3 regions of the Streptomyces sp. NBC_01341 genome follow, and region 3 is predicted to be linked to each of the others. Evidence: riboswitches for the same ligand, from Rfam matches in the RefSeq annotation. Region 3 holds a riboswitch; each other region holds the start of a gene.
What was found. Region 3 has a riboswitch for cyclic di-AMP ahead of OG206_RS15455 (M23 family metallopeptidase). Riboswitches for the same ligand answer to the same signal wherever they lie in the genome.
Positions count from the first base shown of each region.

Region 1: it holds a riboswitch for cyclic di-AMP, as region 3 does, so the genes downstream of both, OG206_RS19535 (transglycosylase family protein) here and OG206_RS15455 (M23 family metallopeptidase) in region 3, are expected to answer to the same signal.
Region 2: it holds a riboswitch for cyclic di-AMP, as region 3 does, so the genes downstream of both, OG206_RS04225 (M23 family metallopeptidase) here and OG206_RS15455 (M23 family metallopeptidase) in region 3, are expected to answer to the same signal.

Region 1 is NZ_CP108364.1:4,404,851-4,409,148, reverse strand. Features, by position in the region: gene OG206_RS19545 (FtsB family cell division protein) at 1-10, opposite strand, end outside; gene eno (phosphopyruvate hydratase) at 105-1,391, opposite strand; gene OG206_RS19535 (transglycosylase family protein) at 1,719-2,405, opposite strand; cyclic di-AMP (ydaO/yuaA leader) riboswitch at 2,406-2,577, opposite strand; gene OG206_RS19530 (transglycosylase family protein) at 2,867-3,820, opposite strand; gene OG206_RS19525 (cytochrome P450 family protein) at 3,926-4,298, opposite strand, start outside.
Region 2 is NZ_CP108364.1:940,948-945,245, forward strand. Features, by position in the region: gene OG206_RS04215 (STM4011 family radical SAM protein) at 1-375, shown strand, start outside; gene OG206_RS04220 (SGNH/GDSL hydrolase family protein) at 392-1,219, opposite strand; gene OG206_RS04225 (M23 family metallopeptidase) at 1,382-2,263, opposite strand; cyclic di-AMP (ydaO/yuaA leader) riboswitch at 2,268-2,427, opposite strand; gene OG206_RS04230 (tyrosine-protein phosphatase) at 2,839-3,663, shown strand; gene OG206_RS04235 (DUF6126 family protein) at 3,728-3,910, opposite strand; gene OG206_RS04240 (helix-turn-helix domain-containing protein) at 4,005-4,298, opposite strand, start outside.
Region 3 is NZ_CP108364.1:3,525,267-3,529,564, forward strand. Features, by position in the region: gene OG206_RS15445 (PrsW family intramembrane metalloprotease) at 1-496, shown strand, start outside; gene OG206_RS15450 (aldo/keto reductase) at 543-1,487, opposite strand; gene OG206_RS15455 (M23 family metallopeptidase) at 1,635-2,669, opposite strand; cyclic di-AMP (ydaO/yuaA leader) riboswitch at 2,681-2,833, opposite strand; gene OG206_RS15460 (PP2C family protein-serine/threonine phosphatase) at 3,067-4,224, opposite strand.

The sequences.
Region 1 (4,298 bases), 880 kb from region 3:
TCCCGGCCATGTCTCACGCCTCCCCGTTACGCACGTACGTCCCCGCACACGGTACGGGACCGGATGCGGGGACGGACGGAGGCTGGTGCTCCGGACTCGGGCCGTCAGCTCTCGAAGCGGAACCGCGGGAACGCCGAACGGCCCGCGTACACCGCGGCGTCGTCGAGGATCTCCTCGATGCGCAGCAGCTGGTTGTACTTGGCGACACGGTCCGAGCGGGCCGGGGCGCCGGTCTTGATCTGGCCGCAGTTCACCGCGACCGCGAGGTCGGCGATGGTGACGTCCTCGGTCTCACCGGATCGGTGGGACATCATGCACTTGAAACCGTTGCGCTGGGCGAGCTCGACGGCGTCCAGGGTCTCGGTCAGCGAACCGATCTGGTTGACCTTGACGAGCAGGGCGTTGGCCGAGCCCTCCTCGATGCCGCGGGCGAGGCGCTCCGGGTTGGTCACGAACAGGTCGTCGCCGACGATCTGCACCTTGGAGCCCAGCTTGTCGGTGATGACCTTCCAGCCGGCCCAGTCGTCCTCGTACAGCGGGTCCTCGATGGAGACCAGCGGGTACGCGGAGACGAGCTCCTCGTAGTACTCGGTCATCTCGGCGGCCGAGCGGGACTTGCCCTCGAACTCGTAGACGCCGTCCTTGTAGAACTCGGACGCGGCGACGTCGAGCGCGAGCGCGATGTCGCGGCCCGGGACGTAACCGGCCTCCTTGACGGCCTCGAGGATGAGGTCGAGGGCGGCGCGGTTGGACTCGAGGTTGGGGGCGAAGCCGCCCTCGTCGCCGAGACCGGTGGAGAGGCCCTTGGTCTTCAGGACCTTCTTCAGCGTGTGGTAGATCTCCGCGCCCCAGCGAAGGGCCTCGGAGAAGGACTCGGCGCCGATCGGCGCGATCATGAACTCCTGGATGTCCACGTTGGAGTCGGCGTGGGAGCCGCCGTTCAGGATGTTCATCATCGGAACGGGCAGCAGGTGCGCGTTCGGGCCGCCGAGGTAGCGGAACAGCGGGAGGTCGGAGGCCTCGGACGCGGCGTGCGCCACGGCCAGCGAGACACCGAGGATGGCGTTGGCGCCGAGGGAGCCCTTGTTCTCGGTGGCGTCCAGGTCGAACATCGCCTGGTCGATGAGGCGCTGCTCGGTGGCGTCGTAACCGACGAGCTCCGGGCCGATCTGCTCGATCACGGCGAGGACGGCCTTCTCGACGCCCTTGCCCTGGTAGCGGTTGGGGTCGCCGTCGCGAAGCTCAATGGCCTCGAACGCACCGGTGGAGGCGCCGGACGGAACAGCAGCACGTCCCGTGCTGCCGTCGTCGAGGCCAACCTCGACCTCGACCGTGGGGTTGCCCCGGGAGTCGAGGATTTCCCTGGCTACGACGACGTCGATGGACGGCACGAGGCATCTCCTTCTGGGATATGACACTGGATGTGCAGGGTCACTGTGGCCTTGCGCCACGAGCCTAACCGGCTCGGCCCGCTCCGTCGGCCGTCCGCCCGTCCCCTGGGACGAAAAAGGACCCAAGGGCCTTCATTACGGGCAAAGCTCCAGATATTTACTGGCCAGTAACTACAACACTTGAACGCTTGCCCCCACAGGAGCCCCTCACGGGCCTCACCGTGGAGCCCCCTGGAACCCCCGGGCACGACCCCGGCCCGGCGCACAGGGGGGTGGGCGCGCCGGGCCGGGCCGTCGGGGCGGAGGAGGGCCCCGTACCGCTCGCGACTACTTCAGGTGGAGCTGCTGGCCCGGGAAGATCAGGTCGGCCTTGTCGACGATGTCGTCGTTCAGCTTGAACAGCTTCTGCCAGCCACCCTTGACCTTCTTCGCCTCGGCGATCTTGCTGAGGGTGTCGCCGGCCTTCACCTTGTACTCGCCGTCGCCCTTCTCGACCTTCTGGCCGGTCGGGGTGGTGACGGTCTCCTTGGGAGCCGTGCGCTTCTCGCTGCGCGAAGCGGGCTGCTCGGCCGTGCGCTCCGGCTGCGCCTTCGTCTCGGCCTTCGGCGCGGCGCCGGTGTCCACACCCGGGTCCACACCGTCGTTGGTCAGGCCGCCGGCACCGGCGCAGGCCCAGGCGCCCGGGCCCTGCAGGTCGAGGAGCTTCTCGGCGACGGCGATCTGCTGCCCCTTGGTGGCCAGGTCGGCGCGGGCCGCGTACTGCGTGCCACCGGCGGCCGCCCAGCTGGAGGCCGAGAACTGCAGGCCGCCGTAGTAGCCGTTGCCGGTGTTGATGGACCAGTTGCCACCGGACTCGCACTGGGCGACGGCGTCCCAGGTGTCGACGGAGGCAGCGGAAGCACCGGTCGCGCCCATCAGGGGGACGGCGATGGCCGCGCCGGTGACGCCCGCCAGGGTGGCGATGCGGACGGCCTTGGACGGGCTGCGGTGCTTGCCCTTGCTGGAAAGCAGCATGGTTCTCCTCACCGACGCCTACGAGGTGAGCTGTCGGGTTCGGGCCTGTGAGTTGCCCGGCCGACCGCACTCGCGGACGACTTCACCCCCAGCCGGTCCTCAGCCGTCTTCCGACGGCCGGGTTCCGGCACTTACCTGGGTCCCCCGCTCCTGCCTACGGCGCTTTACGCGTCGTTCCCCCCGACCGACGGCAGGATTCGGCGTGACGGTCGAAGGTGCCCGCGGTGCGAGCGGCTCCGACCGTAAACACACACAACCCCTACATTCAAAAATGGGCATAACGGTCAATCAGCGCCTTACCGAGCAGCGAGGGTGGCCGTTCGCGCAGGTCGGAGCGGATATGGACAGACCGGGCGTACATGACACGCCAGTTGAAGCAAAGAGACCCATGTCTCACTTACACATAAGTGGACATAGGCCTCTGAACTACCCCTGATTTCGGGGTGTTTTCGCGCTTTTGATCAGTTGGCGGCCGGGGTCTCCGCCTGCGTCCCGCTCGCGTCCGCGCCGAGGCCGAGACCGAGGTCCAGACTCTGGCCGGGAAGGATCAGGTCGGGGTCGGAGCCGAGCTCGTCCTTGTTGGCCTCGTAGAGCGCGGGCCAGCCACCGGGGAGTTCCTCCGTGTCGGCGATCGCCCAGAGGTTGTCGCCCTCCTGGACGGTGTAGGTCCCCTCCGCACCCTGACGCCCTTCGGACGCGCCCCGCGAGGCGTGCCTGCCCGATTCGCGCCCCTCGACCGCTCCGGACCCGGTGCCCGCCTCGGGAGCGGGCGTGCCGCGATGCTTCCCGGCCTTCACCCCGTCACCCTTCGAGGCTCCTGACGTCTCGGACGCCTCGGGGGACGGCGTGGCGGAAGGCGCAGTGCCGGACTTGTCCGCCTTGTTTCCCTTGTCGGCCTTGGCGTCGGACGCGCCCTTGCCCGCCTTGCCCTTCGCGCCCGCGTCGTCCGACTCCTCCGCGGAGGGGGTCGCGGACGGGGTCGCGGTGTCCGTCGGCTCGGCGGACGGCTCGTCGCCCGGGTCGATACCCGGCAGCGCCCCGTCGAGCGCCAGCCCGGAGATCACCGCACAGCTGGGCCACGCCTGGGGACCCTTGTCGTCCAGGACCTTCTCGGCGATGGCGATCTGCTGCGAGCGGCTCGCGAGGTCGGCGCGGGACGCGTACGCCGTGCCGCCGTAAGCGGACCAGGTGGCCTCGGAGAACTGCAGTCCCCCGTAGTAGCCGTTGCCGAGGTCGGCGCTCCATATGCCGCCGCTCTCGCACTCGGCGACGCGGTCCCACGTCGAGGCGTCTGCGGCCTGCGCGCCACCGGCACCGAGGAGCGGGATGGCAATCGCCGATCCTGTGACGCCTGCGGCGACGACGATGGCGGGTGCCTGACGAGGGCGACGGTGTCTGCCGTTCGCGGAGCCCATGGGATTGCCTTCCGTGTGACTGACATGTGACGGGTGAGTCGAACGGTGAACCTAGCTCTACTCGAACGTGTGTCACAAGTCGATGCAGCGGAGATCACGTGAAAGTCACAGAGTTGACAGAATGTCACCTTCCGCCGGTGTATGGCCGGGACCGAACTCCACGGGAAGCGTGCGCAGTCCACGCATGATGAGGCCTCCGCGCCACCGCACATCGGCATGATCGACGGCAAGCCGCAGGTCAGGGAGCCGTTTCAACAGGGTCGCCAGGGCGACCTGCCCTTCCAGGCGGGCCAGCGGCGCCCCCAGACAGTAGTGGATGCCGTGACCGTAACCGAGGTGCTGGTTGTCACTCCGAGCGAGATCCAGGGTGTCCGCATGCTGGAATCGCTCGGGGTCGCGGTCGGCCGCCGCGAGCACCACGAGGACGGGGTCCCCCGCCCCGATGACCTGCCCTCCCAGCGTCACGGGTTCGGTGGCG
Region 2 (4,298 bases), 2.6 Mb from region 3:
CCGCTGTTCCCGTACAGCAGGCACCCCCACCGCTCGGCGGGTCTGCCCTGCCGGACCGGTGAGTCGGTCGTCTCGGTGGACGGCGACGGGACGGTACGGCGCTGCCACTTCGTCCGCGCCGAGCTCGGCAACCTCTACGACGGCAGTTACCGTGACGCCCTCGGTCCGCGCGGCTGCCCGCTCGACGTGTGCGACTGTCACATCGGCTACGTGCACCTGGAGACGCTGCCGCTGTACGACGTCTTCGCGGGCGGCGTTCTGGAGCGGATACCCGCCCGCCCGGTGCGAATGCCCGCTCCGGACGGGCTCGCGTCCGCTCCGCTCGTGTCCGCGGATCCGGCCCGGCCGCTCCTGCCCTTCGTCAGCGGCCGCTGAGGATCCGGGCGGCCCGTCACAGTGGCAGCAGGTCCGGGCGTTTGGCCTCCACGTGGTCTCCGGAGGACTCACCGCGCAGCCGTCGTCCGATCCACGGGACGAGGTACTCCCGTGCCCAGTTGATGTTGTCGCGGCGCACTTCCAGGGTGCCCCTCTGTGCCTGCGGGGGCCACGCCTGGTCGGGGTCGGCCGGCACGTCGAGTCCGAGGACCTGGGCGGCGCGGAGCGCGACCCGGGTGTGTCCCTCGGGCGAGAGGTGCAGCCGGTCGTTGTCCCAGGCCCTCCGGTCCTGAACGGACCTCAGGGACCACAGGTCGAGAACAGGGCAGTCGTACCGGTCGGCGATGGACCGGACGTGTGCGGTGTAGGTGGCGATCTTGCCACGCAGGTGCCGGAGCACCGGGATGCCGCGGGTGTCGAAGCCGGTGGTCACCATGACGGTGCCGACGGCCTGGGTGAGGTCGGCCACCGCGCGCTCGAAGCGCTCGGCCACGTCGTCCGGGTTCGAGCCCGGGCGGAGGATGTCGTTGCCGCCCGCGCAGAAGCTGACCAGATCGGGGGCCAGCTGTTTCGCGCGGGGTACCTGTTCCTCGACTATCTGGTCGAGGAGTCGTCCGCGTACGGCGAGATTGGCGTACCGGAAGATTCCGTGCGGGTCGTCCACCGGGCCGGCCATCGCGTCGGGGACCGGGAGCTGGTCCGCGAGGAGGACGGCGAAACGGTCCGCCCAGCCGACGAGCCTCCCGTCCGGGCCGGGGTCGCCCACACCCTCGGTGAAACTGTCGCCAATCGCTGCGTACGACCCGATGATGACGTGTTGTTTGTTTCTCGAATCGTCTGCCACAAGGGCTTATCCTGCACCCTCGAATGTGACCTACGCGACCGCAATAGGGGGTTGACGGGTGGTGAGAAAGACCACCCGGTCAGGTTTTGGTAAAGCCGGAATAAGCGGAGGGGCGATGCGCCGCGGCGCATCGCCCCTCTCTCGACCTCTGGGTCAGGTCCCTCAGATGGAGACGCCGTGCGAACGCAGGTAGGCGATCGGGTCGACGTCCGAGCCGTAGCTCGGGCCGGTGCGGACCTCGAAGTGGAGGTGCGGGCCGGTGGAGTTCCCGGTGGTTCCGGAGAGACCGATCTGCTGGCCGCCGGTGACGGTCTGACCGGCCGAGACCTCGAGCGAGGACAGGTGCGCGTACTGGGAGTACATGCCGTCGCTGTGCTGGATGACGATCTCGTTGCCGTACGCCCCGCTCCACCCGGCGGAGACCACGGTGCCCGGGCCGATCGAGCGGACGCTGGTGCCCGAGGCGGCCTGGAAGTCGGAACCTGTGTGGTAGCCGCTGGCCCAGCTGGCGCCTGCCACGTGGTACTGGGTGGTGACCGTGGGGTTCTCGACCGGGGCCGCCCAGCCGGAGGCGGTGCTCTCCGACGCGGCGGCCTTCTCGGCGGCGGGCGCGGCCTTCGTGGCCGGCTTCGTCTCGGCCTGCGCGTGCGTGGCGGCCGTCGGCTTCCCGGCGGTGCCGGATGCCTTGGCGCCGAGGGTCAGCTTCATGCCCGGGACGATGAGGCCGGGGTTGTCGCCGATGACGTCGCGGTTGTCCTTGTACAGCTTCTGCCAGCCACCCTTGATCTTCTTGGCGGTGGCGATTTTCGCGAGGTTGTCGCCGGACACCACGGTGTAGGTCTTCGGGGAGTCCTTCGCTACGGCGGCGGGCGCGCTCCGGGTGACGGCAGCGGACTTCGCCGCGGGGGACGCCGGTTCCGCCGCGTGGGCACCGGTGGCGCCGATCAGCGGGAGGGCGAGTACGGCGCCGCCGGCCCCTGCGGCAAGGATGCCGCGGGAGAGCGGACCGGACTTCTTGCGACGGTGCTTGCCTGTTGCGGGCATGGGGAGTTCCTCTCCGGCGCCTGCGAGGTGAGCTGTCGGGTTCGGGCTGGAGATGCCCGGCCGCGTGGTGACGCGTCTTGACCCCGAGCCGTTCCGGATCGCTCCGGCCGGCGACTTACCTGGTTCCCCCGCTCCTGCCACACGTGAGTCGGTGCGGATTCCGGGCGGCGGCAGGATTCGGCGTTCCGTCCGGATTGACCGTGACCGTAGGCGAGCGAGGACGCGGGTAACAAGCCTCGGATTCCCGAGCGGAATCCCCGATTCAATTCCGTTACAGAATTACCGTCACACTCCGTGGATTACGGATCTTGGCTTTCCGTAAGGCGTCCGGAATACTCACAGGCGCCTTCACCACACACCGTCACGGATATGATCCCGCTCACCCGCGTCCCCCCACGTCCCGCACAAGTGGGGCATGTTCCATTAAATGCACCAATACGGACACCACGTGCCCACCCCTCCCCCGTCGGCCGATACGACAGGGACGCGACGCATGCGCGATGCAGCCATGTCGTATCGTCGCGAGCGTGCCCCGTCGGCGAGCGGCGCCGGCACCAGACCCTCCAGGAGCCCTTGTGACGCAGCTGCCAGAGGTCCCCCCGGCCGGCCCCGAGCCGACGGAGGTGGACCTGACCGGTGTCCGCAACTTCCGCGACGTCGGCGGGCTGCCGACGAGCGACGGCCGCACCGTGCGCTCCGGGCGCCTCTTCCGCAGCGGTCACCTGGCCCACGCCACCGAGGCCGACGCCGCGTTCCTCGCCGGACTGGGCCTGCACACGATCTTCGACTTCCGCAACGCCGCCGACCACAAACTCGACGGATACGACGTGGACCTGCCCGGCGTCAGGAATGTCAGCATTCCGCTCTCCGACCCCGCCGACGGCGCGGAGTTCTGGCGACTGGTCCGCGACGGGAACATCCAGCAGCTGCGCTCGATCCTGGCCGACGGCAAGGGCACTGAACGCATGGTCCTGTCCTACCGCTCGATCATCACGGACCGGACCGCCGAGCACAGCCGGGTCCTGCACGCACTCGCCGAGGACAGTGTTCCCGCGCTGATGCACTGCGCTGCGGGCAAGGACCGGGCGGGCCTGTCGGTCGCGGTCTCGCTGCTGGCGGTCGGCGTCGAGAAGGACGCGATCGAGGCCGACTACCTCAAGTCCAACGACGCCCACCGCCGCTACAAGGTCCGCCGCAGCGACACGTCACCGGTGGGCATGTCCGACGAGGTCATGGAACTGCTCAACCCGCTCTTCGGCGCACACCGCGAATATCTCGACGCGGCGTTCGCCGCGATCGAGGAGACCTGGGGCAGCACCGACCGCTATCTCCGCGAAGGGCTGAAGATCAGCCACGAGACGCGCGACAAGCTGCGCGTACGCCTCGTCGAGGGCGCCTGACGGCGGTGGCCGGGCCCGGCCCGGCACGAAGAGGAGCGGGCCGGGCCGGGCCCGGCGTCGGCGTTCAGCCCTTGCCCGCCACGGTGAAGAGGAGAAAGAGAAATGCCGCGACGACGTGCCCGGCCACCAGGTAGGCGATGAGCCGGATGACCACCCCGCGGGGCATCCGCTTCTCCTGCGTGTCCCCGTCGTCGTCCCCGCGCCGGGTGCGCGGGGTGAGCGGGTCGTAGTACTCAGAATCGGACATGACAGTCCTTCCTTGCGGCCCTTCGGGGCCGGGGCGACGGCACTCGGGCCGCCATGGGCAGTCCGGGCCGGAACGGAAACAGGGGTGCGCGGGATCAGAGCCGGACGGCGGGGCCCAGGCACAGCTCGGCGGCCGGGCTCTGGAGCAGCGTGTGGACGAACAGCAGCCGGGCCCCGCCACGCCCGAGGGCTGCGATCCGGTGCGGGGTGAGGGAGTCGAAGTGCGCGCTGTCGCCAGGATCGAGGTCGTGCACGGTTTCCCCGAGGACGACCCCGAGGCGGCCGTCGAGGACGTACAGCCACTCCTCACCGGGGTGGACGCGCACGAGTTCGCTCTCGGTACCGTAGGGGACGTGGACGCGCAGCGCCTGCATGGCGCGTCCCGAGCC
Region 3 (4,298 bases):
CACGGAACTGCCGGTCTACGCGGCGGCCGGCTGGCTCGGCCCCGCCGAGCCGGCCGCACTGGCCTCGATGCGGGCCCGGGGAATGGCCCGGGACAGGGCACGGCACTGGCACGGGGCCCAGGACCGCGCCCGGGGCAGGGCTGCCGCCCGCGCGGTCGCCGAGTACGAGTCGTTCGCGACGTCCCTGGCCATGCTCCGCCGACGGGCACGCCACGACGGCGCGGGCGCCGACTTCGCCGTCCGCGAGCAGGAGTTGCTGCACCATCTGTGGCAGCGTCGGGAGATCGCGGGACCCGCTCTGGGGTACGCGGCGCACATGACGGGCCGGACGCGCGCCCACGTGTCGCCCCCGCAGGCACCGTTCCCCCGCCGGCTCCCCCACGGCGCCCCGGCTCCCCGGCAGATCCCGGCGCCGCACCGCCACTACGGCGGCTACAACCCCTATCTGGAGCACGGCCCCCGTGCCGCTCCGCCCACCGGGACTCCGCCGGGGTGAGGGGCCCGTCCGGACCGGCGCGGCCCGGACGGTTGGTGCCGGATCCTCAGGCCGAGGCCTCGGTGAGCTCTGCCAGCTGGCCCTCGGTCAGTTCGAGCCCGGCCACCGCCACGAGTGCGGGCAGCTGGCCGACCGTGCGGGCCGAGGCGATCGGTGCGGCCACGGTCGGCCGGGACGCCAGCCAGGCCAGCGCCACCGTGGCGATCTCGGCGTCGTGCTCCTGGGCCACCTTGTCGAGCGCCCCGAGCACCTTGCGGCCGCGCTCGGTCTCCAGGTGCTTCCCCGCGCCTTCGGCCCGCGCGCTCCGGACGGCCGTCCCCGGCCGGTACTTGCCGGTGAGGAAGCCCGAGGCGAGCGCGAAGTACGGGACGGCGGCGAGTCCCTCGGCCGCCGCGGTGTCCTGGAGCGCGCCTTCGTAGGTGTCGCGCGAGACGAGGTTGTAGTGCGGCTGCAGAGCGACGTAGCGGGCGAGGCCCTCGCGCTCCGAGAACTCCAACGAGGCCTTGAGCCGCTCCGGGCTGATGTTGGACGCCGCGATCTCCCGGACCTTGCCGGCCTTCACCAGCTCGTCCAGGGCGCCGATGATCTCCTCGACGGGGACCGTCTCGTCGTCGAAGTGCGTGTAGTAGAGGTCGATGTGGTCGGTACCGAGCCGGCGGAGCGACGCCTCGGCCGCCCCCTTGATCGTGGTCGCCGACAGCCCCTTGTACTCCGGGTGGGCTCCGCCCTTGGTCGCGACGACGACATCGTCCCTGCGGGAACGGCCGGACAGCCACGCACCGATGAGCGTCTCCGACTCACCGCCTTCGTTGCCCGGGACCCAGGCCGAGTAGGCGTCAGCGGTGTCGATGAAGTTGCCGCCCGCCTCCGTGTACGCGTCGAGGACGGCGAAGGTGGTGTCCCGGTCGGCGGTCCAGCCGAAGACGTTGCCGCCGAGAGCGAGAGGGAAGACCTTCAGGCCTGAGTTTCCGAGCGGGCGCAGTGATGTCATAGCCGGGCTCAACACATGGGCGGAGCCACATATTCCGATCCCGGCGGCCGCCCGCTCTCGGAGTGCGGGGCCGGCGGCCCTGGCGTCGGGGGGTTGTGCGCCAGGGCCGCCGGGGTCTCGAAGTGCGCCGTGTGCCGGCGCGGGCACTCAGATCGAGAGGCCCTTGCCGCGCAGCCAGCTCATCGGATCGACGCCCGAGCCGTCCGCGGTGTGGATCTCCAGGTGCAGGTGCGGCCCGGTCACGTTGCCGGTCGCTCCGACCCGGCCGATGGTGTCGCCGGTGGTGACCTTCTGGCCGGCGGTGACGTCCATCGAGGACTGGTGGCAGTACCAGACCTCGGTGCCGTCGTCGAGCTGAAGGACCGTGCGGTAGCCGTAGGAACCTGACCAGCCCGCCGACTTCACCGTGCCGCTGTGCACGGCCTTGACCGGCGTACCGGTGGGAGCGGCGAAGTCGAGACCGGTGTGGTAGCCGGAGGACCACATCGAACCGGCCTGACCGAAGGTCGAGGTGATGGTGTACGAGGAGGTCGGGACGGCGTAGCTCAGGGCGAGCTTGGCGAGACGCTCGGCCTCGGCCTTCTTCTTCGCCGCCTCTTCGTCCGCCTTCTTCTTCGCGGCGGCCTTCGCCTCGGCCTCGCTCTGCTGCTTGGCCGCCTGGGCCGCGGCCTCCTCGGCCGCCGCCTTCTCCTGCGTGGCTTTGGCTTCGGCCTCGGCCCCGGCCTGCTGCTGCTCGGCCTGCTGGAGGATGCGGGCGCGCAGCGCCTCGCCGGCGTCCGTGGTGCCCTGCTCGGCCTCGGCAGCGGTGATGCCGGCCGTGGTCAGCGGGGAGGAAGCGGTGACCGTGCCCTGATCCGCGTCGTCGGAGAGGTAAGCACCCACGCCGGGAAGGGACTTGGCGTCGGGAAGATTGTCCGCGATGGAATCGGGAAGGGAGATGGAGACCGGCGGTTTGCTCTGCGCGGTGGCCATGCCTCCCGCGCCGACGGCCGCGATGACACCGACGCCGAGGACGGTGGAGCTACGGGCGAGACCACGCTGTTTGGCCACGCGGTGCCTGCCGCGCACGGGACGGATGGACTCCTCGGTGGGGTTCCATTCCTCCCACGTCCTGCCCTGATCACCGGGACTGACGGGCCTGAAGGGTGCCGGAGCCTCGGGGGCAGGCTGATTTGACGCCACGTGGGCGCACTCCTTTCCTTCCTTCTCGCCTACCGGGTTAGCTGACGGGTTCGGAGCAGGAAGGTCTCCTACGGACCCCTTCGTCCCTCGCGGGAGTCAGGCGTCCGATTCACCCCATGTAGGTGGTTCCCCGGTTCCCTTGCGGGATTCGGCACTGCGCACGGTGCCGCCTCTGGCGACGACTGGGACAACCGCGCTGCGTTATCGAACGTTAATAGACATGCGGGTCCGATTCCAAGCTGTTCCCACAGATCGTTCATGACTCTGGCCTGGACTTTCAGGGGTCAATCGCCCCCAAACGGGCGAGTTGCACACCCCTCACGCACACCACGGTTTCTGACGTTTCGTCAAATGTTATGCACAGCGACGTCTTCTGATTACGGACGGTCGTCTTCGGTCATTCACGGTACCGCCCCACGATCTTCACCGTCTTCCGCCGCTCCTGCTGCCCCCTGGACGGCCGCCCGACCGCGAGCAGTGCGAGGTCGTCCGTCGACCGGCCCCCCGTGTGCAGCCGGACGTCATCGGTGAGGGCCGAGAGCAGTTCCTCCGGTCCCGGGAAGAGCCTGCCGCGCAACCGGGCCGCCGGGTCGTAGAAGACCCCGTCGGCGTCCCGCGCCTCCGAGAGCCCGTCGGTGAACGCCAGGAAGGTGGCCCCCGCCGGCAGCGGCCACTCGTCCGCACGGTCCGGCCACACGTCGAGGCCCATGCCGAGCGGCAGGGCCGGCTCGGTCGGCCGCAGGACGTCGAGCGCGCCGTCCGCGTGGAGCACGAGCGGCTCGGGGTGGCCCCGGTTGACGACCCGCAGCGTGTCGGCGCCCGCCGGGATCTCGGCGAGCACGGCCGTCACGAACCCCTCCATCGAGTCCAGTCCGCCGCGCCGCGTGCTCTCCCGTGCCAGCGCCCGCTCCAGCCGCTGGACCACGCCCTCCAGCGAGCGCTCCTGCTCGGCCGCCTCACGGAAGGCGCCGATCACGACGGCCACCGCCGCCACCGCGTCCAGGCCCTTGCCCCGTACGTCCCCGACCACCAGCCGCACCCCGTACGGCGTGTCCGCGACCGCGAACAGGTCGCCGCCGACGAACTCGTCGGCCTGCGCGGCCTCGTAGCGCGCCGCGACCTGCATACCGCCGATCCGGTCCTCCGGCACGGGGAGCACCGCGCGCATCGCGGTCTCCGCGATGACCCGCGCCGAGGCCAGCTGCTCGTTGCCGCGCTGTACGACCCGGTTGATGACGAGCGAGAGCGCGGCGACGGTGACGAGGGTGAGCAGGTCCGTGAGGGGGGCGACTTCGGCGAGCACGCCGTCGGAGGCACGGATGGCGAGGACGACGAGGATCGCGGCCACACCGGTTCGGATCGTGGAGGCCAGCGAGAAGAAGGGGGCGGCGATCAGCGGCGCCGCGGCGAAGAGCGGCACCGCGGAGACCTCGGGCGGGGTCGTGACGTCGCAGACCACTCCGGCACAGATCATCAGGGTGGGCAGCAGACGCACGAGCCTGCGTGCGCGCGCGTTCCCCTGGGCGCGCCCCTGCCGTTCGTCCCGCTTCCCCACCTGTACACCCCTGCCCGGTCCGCCCACGGCTGCGGACGGTACCGCGCCCCGACCCGGCCGGGCGGAGCCGCGCC